Regions from separate parts of the Klenkia sp. AC732 genome, predicted to be linked through region 3. Evidence: riboswitches for the same ligand, from Rfam matches in the RefSeq annotation. Region 3 holds a riboswitch; each other region holds the start of a gene.

Region 1 (3,262 bases), on a different contig from region 3:
CGTCGGTGAGCGCGATGCCGCGGGTGACGTCGTGGTCCAGGTGGTCGGCGACGACGTCGGCCAGCGGCCGGTCGACCAGGTCCCGGTAGAGCCCCGGGTCGCGCAGCCGGGCCTCCAGCTGCGCCGCGCTGGGCAGCGGCTCGACCAGGGTGGGGGAGAGGTCCTCGGCGAGCTCGGCCAGCCGGCCGTAGAAGCGCTGCCAGCCGTCCCACTCGGCGTCCGAGCCGGTCAGCGCCCGGAAGGACTCCGCCGTCGCGCGGCCGGGGTCCCGCTCGACCACCAGGGCCCGACCGCCCAGCAGCGTGGCGGAGCTGACCGCGCGGTCGGCCAGGGCCAGGTCCAGGCCCAGGTCGGCGCAGATCCGGTCGGGCAGGAGGCTGACCAGGTAGGAGTACGCCGACAGTCGGACGTCGACGCCGGGGAACACCCGCTCGCTGACCGCCGCGCCGCCCAGGCCGGCCCGCCGCTCCAGGACCAGCACCGAGCGTCCGGCCCGGGCCAGGTAGGCCGCGGCGACCAGGCCGTTGTGCCCGCCCCCGACCACGACGACGTCGTACCTGCTGCTGGTCCCGGGCGGAAGGGTCACGCCAGCTCCTTCTCGTAGTAGCGGGACCACTCGTCGGGCTCGTCCCGGTAGTGGCCGAAGGCCTCGATCGGGCGGTACCCGGACCGCTCGTACAGCGCGATCGCCTCGTGCTGCAGCGGCCCCGTCTCCAGGCGGAGCGTGCCCCAGCCGCGCTCGCGGGCGACGTCCTCGAGGCCGGTGAGCACCAGCCGGGACAGCCCACGCCCGCGTGCTGGAGGTGCCACGTACATCCGCTTGAGCTCGGCGACGCCGGGCTCCAGCGGCCGCAGCGCGCCGCAGCCGACCGGGGTCCCGTCCTCCTCGGTCAGCAGCAGGACCACGGCGACGTCCTCGGCGGTCGGTGGGGTGCCGGACTCCCCTCGCCCGTCGTAGCGGTCCCGCAGCTCTGCCTGCTGGGCGTCGGAGAGGGCCTGGACCCGGGGGTCGGACCACGTGGTCGGGGAGAGCGTCGGCACGCCGGTCATCCTGCCCGCTGGACGTCCTGCAGCAGGCCCCACACGAACCGGGTGCGGACGCCGCGTGGCAGGTGCAGCTCGTCCCGGGTGGGCACCTCGGCGTCGACGACGGTGGCGCCCTCGACGGCGCCGACGTCGTCCACGACGTGTTCCCAGACGCGCAGGTCGTCCACCGTGGCCGGCGGCACCGTCGAGCCGGGCGCCCGGACCAGCTGGGTGCGCAGCACCTGACCGTCGGGGCCCGCGACGACCTCCCAGCGCAACTGCGGCCACAGCGGCAGCGGCCACCGCCGGACGAGCAGGGGCAGGTCGCCCCAGGCGCTGGCGGTCTCCTCCTCCGGGGGGCCGAGGACGGCGGTGAACGCCGCGCCGCCGCGGGGTCCGCCCGGTGCGTGCTGGAGGGCCTGCCACCGGGTGTGCGCGGCGTGCGCCTGGGCCCGGGTGGCCTCCACTCGGGGGAGCGCGTCGGCCACCAGGTCGGGTCGGAGGTCGCTCATCCGGCGTAGCAGGACCAGGCAGAACTCGCGGCGTGCCAGTCCCCGCACGGAGTCAGCTCCTCACCCGTTGTGAGCGTGTCCACACGACGCGCATGAAGATGTCCACAAAAGCACCCCCGCCGGTTGTCATGACTACGTGACCGACCTACGGTCGGCCAGTCCGGACGGATTCATCCGTCGCCCTCCCTGGGTGACACCGACCGGACGCCGCCGAACCGCACGCCCCTCGCGCACCACACCGGAACACCGTCCGACCCCCGGGTCGGGCACCGAGGAGCAGCGGACCGGGGACCCACCGCAGCACTGGGGTGAAGCACTCCCGACCCACCCAGGGTCGGACGTGCCGGGCGACCTTCCCGTCCGAATCCGTCAGCTAACCCGGTAGGCGGCTCGTTGGAAGAAAGGACCACCCGCCTCACATGGCGAGTTCGAGCATGCCCGCGCGCCGTCCCGCCCTCCGCGGACGTCGCGCAGCGATCACCCTCTTCGCCGCCGCCGGGGTCGTCCTGACCTCCACGCCGGCGCTGGCCGCCCCCGACGCGCCGGCCACCACCGAGTCCGCCCCGGCGAGCGAGCCCACCACCGCCGCCGAGGCCGCCCAGCTCATCGCCGCCAAGGGCCACGAGCTCGAGGTCGTCACCGAGGACTTCAACACCGCCCGCGAGGAACTGGCCGCCGACCAGGCCGCCGCCGCGCAGGCCGCCACCGACGCCGCCGCCGCGCAGCAGGCCTACTCCGGGGCCCAGCAGTCGGTCACCTCGGTGGCCCGCACCGCCTACACCGGCGGCAACCAGCTCAGCTCGCTGCAGGCGATGCTGACCAGCGGATCCGCCGGTGAGTTCGTCGACCAGATGACCACGCTGGACCAGCTCTCCGCGCACAGCACCGAGGTGCTCGACGCCGCCCAGTCCGCCAACGACTCCGCCGCCGCCGCGCAGCAGACCGCCGAGCAGACCGCTGCCGACGCGCAGGCCCAGCTGGACAGCGTCACCGCCCAGCAGGCCGCGCTGAACAGCCAGATCGCCGACTACCAGGCGCAGTACTCCGCGCTGTCGGCCGCCGAGCAGCAGGCCGCCCAGGCGGCGGCCGCAGCCGCGGCAGCGGCCGCCCCGGCTGCCACCAGCAGCTCCTCGTCGTCGGCGTCGTCTTCCTCCTCGTCGTCGTCGTCGAGCCGATCGGCGCCCGCCTCCGAGGAGGCGTCCGGCGGCTCGACCGTGGTCGCCAACAGCGCTGCCGCCCAGATCGCCGTCGACACGGCGATGGCCCAGCGCGGCGACCCGTACGTGTGGGCCGCCTCCGGGCCGAACAGCTTCGACTGCTCGGGTCTGGTGCAGTACGCCTACGCCGCGGCCGGCATCTCGCTGCCGCACTCCAGCCGCATGCAGGCCTCGATGGGCCAGGCCGTCTCCCGCGCCGACCTGCAGCCCGGTGACCTGATCGCCTTCTACAGCCCGGTCAGCCACATCGGCATCTACATCGGCAACGGCCAGATGGTGCACGCGCCCACCTCGGGCGACGTCGTCAAGGTCGCCAGCATCGACACCATGGGCAGCATCACCGCCATGCGTCGCCTCGCCGGCTGACCCACCCGCTGCACCACGACGCCCCGGACACCGCCTGGTGTCCGGGGCGTCGTGCTGTCGGGGGCCTCGTGCTGTCCGGCGCCTCGTGCTGTCCGGGACACCCCGGCGGGAGGTCGGTCACACCCGGGGACCCGGAGCGGC
Region 2 (3,262 bases), on a different contig from region 3:
GATCCGGGTGTGCGCGACGTCGACGGTGTAGTCCCCGGACACGTCGTCCAGCGCGGACGTCGCGTCGTCGAAGTCGGTGACGGCGGACTCGCGCGCGCGGTGCTTGGCCACGGTGGACCGTCCTCCCAGAAGGTGTGCAACCACGCCATTGTGGCTGGTGGAGGACGGTCCCGCGCGTCCGGGTGCCGGTCATCCCCCGGCGAAGAGCTCCACGGCCGCCGCGCTGAACGCCGGGACGTCGTCGGGGTCGCGGCTGGTGACGAGGTTGCCGTCGCGGCACACCTCCTCGTCGACGACGGTCGCGCCGCCCCGCCGGAGGTCCCCGCGGATGCTCGGGTAGGACGTCAGCGTGCGCCCGGAGAGGGTCTCGGCCTCCAGCAGCGTCCACGGGGCGTGGCAGATCGCGGCGACGGGCTTGCCGGCGTCCATGAACGCCTTCACGAAGGCCAGCGCGTCGGGGTCCTGGCGCAGGGTGTCGGGGTTGACCGCACCACCGGGCAGCAGCAGACCGTCGTAGTCGTCGGCGGAGACCTCGCCCACCAGGGCGTGCACCGGGAAGGTCTCACCCGGGTGGATGTCGCCGTCCACGGACTGGACGGTGCCGTCGGTGACGCCGTCGGGGACCGACAGCAGGTGGGTGGTGGCCCCGGCGGCGTCCACGGCAGCGCGGGGCTCCACCAGCTCGATGCGCTCGACGCCCTTGGCGGCGAGCACGGCGATCGTCTTGCCAGTCAGTTCAGCCATGCCCCGGGGCATGCCCAGCAGAGCTCGGGAGGGAACCCGGGCTCAGTACCAGTTGACCGCCTGCGAGTGGCTCCACGCGCCACAGGGGCTGCCGTAGCGGTTCTCGATGTAGATCAGCCCGGCGTCGATCTGGCGGAAGCCGTTGTCGGTCTTGGCGATGCCGGTGCCGGCCCACGTCGAGTTCAGGAACTGCGGGATGCCGTACGCGGTGGAGGTGGGGTTCTGCGCGTCGGGGTTCCAGCCGGACTCCTTGCCCCACAGGTTCTCCAGGCAGGAGAACTGGCTGGCGTCCCCGCCGAGCTGGGCCATGGCGTAGTCGTGGAACTCGGCCGGGCCGGCGGCGGCCGCGGCGGCCTCCGCGTCGGCGGCGGCCTGGGCCAGCGCGGCGGCCTGTGCCTCGGCCTCGGCGCGGGCGGCGGCCTCGGCGGCAGCGGCGGCCTGGGCGTCCAGCACGGCCTGGTCGGCGGCGGACTGGGCCTGGGCGGCGGTGACCTCGTCGGCCTCGCGCTGGGCGCGGCTGGCCTGCAGGGAGCCCAGGTGCGCGCTGACCTCGGCCGGGCCGTCGGCGGCGGTCGCGGTGGCGTCGGTGAGCCCGAGCTGCTGGGCGACGCTCGCCGCCTGCGAGACCGTGGGGGTGGCGGCGTCGGCCTGCGCCTCCGCGGATGGACCGCCGGTGAGCAGCACGTTGACCAGCACGCCACCGACGGCCGCGGCGGCCAGGTACACCGCGGCCCGGCGGGCCGGGGGACGACGGTGCCGGCCGCGCGCGACCGCAGCGACGGTCTGCTCGGCGGACTCGACCGTGGCGACGGTGGGGCCGTCGACGGGAGTCGGGGCGGAGCCGGTCCTCGGGGTGGGGACGTCGTCCGCGGGGAGGACCACCTCGGCGGCGGGGCTCTCGGGGACGGCGGGCAGTGCGGAGTGACGAGCGCTCATGCGGGTGGGGCGGGTCCTTGTCTTCCGTCGGCCGCCTACCGGGTTAGCTGACGGGTTCGGGCGGGAAGACGCCCTACCGTCCCGGCCGCTGACGCGGTCGGCACGGATTCACCCCAGTGCTGCGGTGGGTCCCCGGTTCGCCGGTGGTGCTCCGCCCGCGGTGGTGCTGCGGGCGGCCGTGCTGTGGCGACTCGGCGGCGTCCGGGTCGGTCCTCCCCGGGTGGGGACGGTGGTGCCGACCGGACCGGCCAACCGTACGAGGGCATGTGGAGTGCTGACAAGACAGCGCGTCCGGATTCACACACCTCGTGCAGCGTGTGGTTTGCCACACACCCAGAGCGACCGACCCGCCGCCCTCAGGGCAGCCGCCAGACCGCCGTCCGGCGGGCGACGTCGACCCCGCTGTCGGGCACCTCGTAGCCGGCGACCTCGACGAGGCCGTCGGGCAGCTGGGACCGGCCGGGGTCACCGACCAGGACGGTCGCCCCGCCGACCCAGGCGGTGAACAGCCACGGCCGCACCCGGTCGGCCATCCGCAGGTCGTAGAAGACGTCGCCGGCCAGCACGACGTCCACCGCCGGCAGGTCGCCCTCCCCCGGCTGCCCGTCGAGGACGTCGCCGACCGCCTCGACGACGGTCACCCCGTTGGCGGCGGCGTTGAGCGGGGTGACCGCGAGGGCGTACGGGTCGACGTCGCTGGCGAGCACCCGCGTGGCACCGGCCAGGGCCGCGGCGATGGCGACCAGCCCGCTGCCCGACCCCAGGTCCAGCACGGTGCGCCCGGCGACCAGACCGGGGGTGTCCAGCACGTACCGGGCCAGGCCCTGCCCGCCGACCCAGGCCGCGGCCCAGAACGGCGAGGCCTCCCCCGGTCCCGTCCCGCCGCTCTCGCGCTCGTCCTCCATGGCCTGCCACAGCACGGCGACGTCATCGGCCAGGTGCAGCGCCACCTCGGGCACCAGCGGTGGGCGGACCAGACGGGTGTGCCGGGCGAAGAAGCCCGCGGGGACGGTCACCGGTGCATCCTCCCCGCCCGCACGGACCCCCTCGACAGTCACCGCTGACTGGTAGCGTCCGTGGCCGTGAGCACCCCGGGCACCCCCGACCTGACCGGCCGCACGATCGTGATGTCGGGAGGCAGCCGCGGCATCGGGCTGGCCATCCTGGTCGCCGCCGCCCGGCGCGGCGCGAACAGCGTGCTGCTGGCCAAGACCGACCAGCCCGACCCGCGGCTGCCCGGCACCGTGCACACCGCGGTGGAGGAGATCACCGAGGCCGGCCGGGAGACCGGGGCCCGGGCGGTGGCCGTGGTCGGCGACGTCCGCGAGGAGGCCGACGTGCAGCGAGCCGTCGCCACCGCGATCGAGACCTTCGGCGGGCTCGACATCGTGGTCAACAACGCCAGCGCGCTGAACCTGACCCCCACCGCCGAGCTGTCGGCCAAGCGGTACGACCTCATGCAGCAGGTCAACAGCCGGGGCACCTGGCTGCTGACCAGGACGGCACTGCCGCACCTGGCCGCCTCCCCCGACGCCCAGGTCCTCACGCTGTCCCCGCCGATCGACCTGGCGCCGCAGTGGCT
Region 3 (3,262 bases):
GCATCGGGCGGCCCAGCCTGGCCACCCGGGACGCCGTGGACGTGCCGGGACCCACGGCTGGTGCGCTCCCGGTCGAGTGCGGCAACCCGGTGTACCCGGCCAGCTACGACGGCAGCCGGTCCTGGGGCGGGTACCCCAACGGGCTGATCCCGCCCTCGGCCATGTGCCCGCTCGGGGTGGGCGGCCACACGCTGCGGTGCGACGCCGCCGCGGCCTGGCGCGCGCTGTCGGCGGCCTTCGCCGGGCAGTTCGGCGCCCCCCTGTGCATCACCGACTCCTACCGCAGCTACGCCGGCCAGGTGACCCTCTACGGCCAGAAGCCCGCGCTGGCGGCGGTGCCCGGCACCAGCAACCACGGGTGGGGCCTGGCGGTGGACCTGTGCGGGGGCGTGGAGTCCTTCGGGACGACGCAGTACGTGTGGATGGCCGCCAACGCCGGCCGCTTGGGCTTCGTGCACCCGACCTGGGCAGACCAGGGCAACGGGCGCGAGGAGCCGTGGCACTGGGAGTACGCGGCCACCTGACCGTTCGCGCCACCGGAATTGTCGGTGGTGCGTCCTAGCGTCCGCGGCGACGGACCGACCGGTCCGGCGACCGTTGCCAGGAGGCTCCCGTGCTCATCGACTGCGACACCTGCACCGTCCGCGGCCAGGGGTGTGACGACTGCGTCGTCACCGTCCTGCTCGGGGCCCCGCCGGGGTGGCGGGGGAGCGACCCGACCGTGGTCCCGATGACGCGGCGGCCCACGCTGGCAGACCGCCTGGGCGACCGTCGGGACGCTGTGGGGGCCGCGCCCGACGAGGTGGTCGCGGGGCTGGGCGCCGCGCTGGTCTCCGGTCCCGCCGGGAGCGGGCCCGACACGCCCGGGGTGCAGGGTGACCGGGCTCGCGGGGTGGTCGTCGAGCTGGACGACGTGGAGCGTCGGGCCGTCCGGGCGTTGGCAGAGGTTGGCCTGGTCCCGCCGCTGCGGCACCAACCCCCGACGAGCCGCGAGGTGGGCTGAGAGCCAGCCGGGGCCGCGTGCGTCGGATCTGGCAGGACCTGTCGACCGACGGGTGTCCCTCTTGACACATGGTCGACCCGATCGGGCCCGATGTGACTCGTTGTCTCGGTCCGGTCACGCCCGTACGGTGTCCTTCGTCCGGTCGGGCACACGTCACCTCATCGGGTGACCTCGGCCGGTCACCGCCGAACTGCTCGTCCCCCGGGGCGGGCGGACCGGGGACCCACCGCAGTCCTGGGGTGAGTTCTCGCGCGGGCCACCTCGGTGACCCGCACGCGCCGATCCCGGTCGGAGCGCAGAGATAGGGCGTCGTCTTCCACGCCCGAACCCGTCAGCTAACTCGGTAGGCGGTCAGACGTGGAAGAAGGAGCTCGCGCGCCCGTGGCGTCCCCCAGCCCTGCCCTCGGACGAGACCGGTCCACCCCCTCCCGCCACCTCGGCCGCGGGCTGCTGATCGGCGCGGCGGCGAGCCTGGTGCTCACCGCCCTCCCCGGCACCGCGACGGCCGCACCGGATGCGGCCCCGACCGGGGCCACCCAGGCCACCACGCCGGAGCAGGCCACCGAGCTGGTGACCGAGGCCAACCACCAGCTCGAGGTCGTGACCGAGCAGGTGAACGAGGCGCGGGTCCAGCTCGCCGACCAGCAGGCCGCGGCTGCCACCGCCGACCAGGCCGTCGCCGACGCCGCCACGCAGCTGGCGAGCCTGTCCGCGCAGATGGACCAGGTCGCCCGCAGCGCGTACACCACGAACCCCTCCAGCTTCAGCGCGCTGATGACCAGCTCCTCCCCGGAGGACTTCCTGGCCCAGGTCAGCACCCTGGACGTCATCGCCGGGCACACCAACGACCTGGTCGACCGGGTGGCCCAGGCCGCCCAGACCGCCGCCGACGCGCAGTCCGCCGCGGACACCGCAGCCGCGGCCGCGCAGCAGGGCCTGGACGCGGTCACCGCGCAGCAGACCCAGCTCCAGGAGCAGATCGCCACCTACCAGGCCCAGTACGAGGCCCTCACCGCCAGCCAGCAGCAGCAGGTCGTCACCGCGCACAGCGGTGCCGAGGTCACCGCCCCCACCACGGTGGCGGCTGACAGCGAGCTGGCCCAGGCCATCGTGGACACCGCGATGGCCCAGCGCGGGGACTCCTACGTCTGGGGAGCCGGCGGGCCGGACAGCTTCGACTGCTCCGGGCTCACCGCATACGCCTACGCGGCCGCCGGCGTCTCGCTGCCGCACTCCAGTGCGTCGCAGGCCCGGATGGGCAACGCCGTCTCCCGCGGGGACCTGCAGCCCGGTGACCTCGTGTACTTCTACAGCCCGGTCAGCCACATCGGCATCTACATCGGCAACGGGATGATGGTCCACGCGCCCACGTCCGGTGACGTCGTGAAGGTCTCCAGCGTGGACATGTCCGGCTACGCGGGCGCGCGCCGGCTCGTCTGAGCCGCACAGCCGCGGCGGCTACTGTCCCGGCCGTGAGTCCCCGTCGCCTCGCGCTGGGAACGGCGCTCGTGCTCGGTGCGGCCCTGGTCGTCGTGCTGTGGCTGCGCATCCCGTGGGAGGCCACCCCGACGGTCACGGACCCCACGGCCGGGTTGACCGCCGACCAGGTCTCCCGGGCCGACGCGTTCGCCGGTGCCCTGCGCCCGGCATCCCTGGCCAACACGGCCCTGTCACTGCTGGTGGCCGGGGTGCTGGGCCTGACCCGCGCGGGGTCCCGGCTGGTCACCGCCGCTGCCCGGCCGCTGGGCGGCGGCTGGGTGTGGCAGGTGCTGCTGGGCACGGTCGCGCTGTCGGTCGTGGCCCGGCTGGTGACGCTGCCGTTGGCCGGGTACGGCGAGGTGGTCCGGCACCGGTACGGGCTGTCCACCCGCAGCTGGGCGCTGTGGGCCCGGGACGTCGCGGTCGACACCGCGATCACGGCCGCGCTGACCGCGCTGGGCCTGCTGCTGCTGGTCTGGCTGGCGCGCCGGGCGCCGCGGACCTGGTGGGCGTGGGCCGGGGCCGGTGCCGCCGGGCTGGTCGTCGTCGGGTCGTTCCTCTACCCGGTGGTCATCGAACCCGCGTTCAACTCCTTCACCAGCCTCCCCGAGGGACAGCTGCGCACCGACCTGCTGGAACTGGCGCAGGAGTCCGGGGACCCGGTGCAGGACGTGCTGGTCGCCGATGCCAGCCGGCGGACCACGGCCCTCAACGCCTACGTCTCCGGCTTCGGCTCCAGCCGCCGGGTCGTCGTCTACGACACCCTGCTCCAGCTGCCCG

The links. A riboswitch is a leader RNA that binds a small molecule or an ion and turns the genes downstream of it on or off. The one in region 3 is predicted to bind cyclic di-AMP.
Region 1: another riboswitch for cyclic di-AMP. It lies ahead of AC0IVP_RS07645 (C40 family peptidase); the one in region 3 lies ahead of AC0IVP_RS04180 (C40 family peptidase).
Region 2: another riboswitch for cyclic di-AMP. It lies ahead of AC0IVP_RS16590 (aggregation-promoting factor C-terminal-like domain-containing protein); the one in region 3 lies ahead of AC0IVP_RS04180 (C40 family peptidase).

The regions. Positions count from the first base shown of each region.
Region 1 covers NZ_CEEDOS010000012.1:43,030-46,291, reverse strand. The annotation lists gene AC0IVP_RS07660 (phytoene desaturase family protein) at 1-586, opposite strand, end outside; gene AC0IVP_RS07655 (GNAT family N-acetyltransferase) at 583-1,050, opposite strand; gene AC0IVP_RS07650 (hypothetical protein) at 1,047-1,586, opposite strand; cyclic di-AMP (ydaO/yuaA leader) riboswitch at 1,796-1,942, shown strand; gene AC0IVP_RS07645 (C40 family peptidase) at 1,958-3,121, shown strand.
Region 2 covers NZ_CEEDOS010000037.1:13,737-16,998, forward strand. The annotation lists gene AC0IVP_RS16580 (YceI family protein) at 1-111, opposite strand, end outside; gene AC0IVP_RS16585 (type 1 glutamine amidotransferase domain-containing protein) at 190-744, opposite strand; gene AC0IVP_RS16590 (aggregation-promoting factor C-terminal-like domain-containing protein) at 787-1,680, opposite strand; cyclic di-AMP (ydaO/yuaA leader) riboswitch at 1,718-1,817, opposite strand; gene AC0IVP_RS16595 (class I SAM-dependent methyltransferase) at 2,037-2,696, opposite strand; gene AC0IVP_RS16600 (SDR family oxidoreductase) at 2,763-3,262, shown strand, end outside.
Region 3 covers NZ_CEEDOS010000006.1:50,832-54,093, reverse strand. The annotation lists gene AC0IVP_RS04190 (D-alanyl-D-alanine carboxypeptidase family protein) at 1-524, shown strand, start outside; gene AC0IVP_RS04185 (hypothetical protein) at 731-1,003, shown strand; cyclic di-AMP (ydaO/yuaA leader) riboswitch at 1,177-1,368, shown strand; gene AC0IVP_RS04180 (C40 family peptidase) at 1,385-2,443, shown strand; gene AC0IVP_RS04175 (M48 family metallopeptidase) at 2,476-3,262, shown strand, end outside.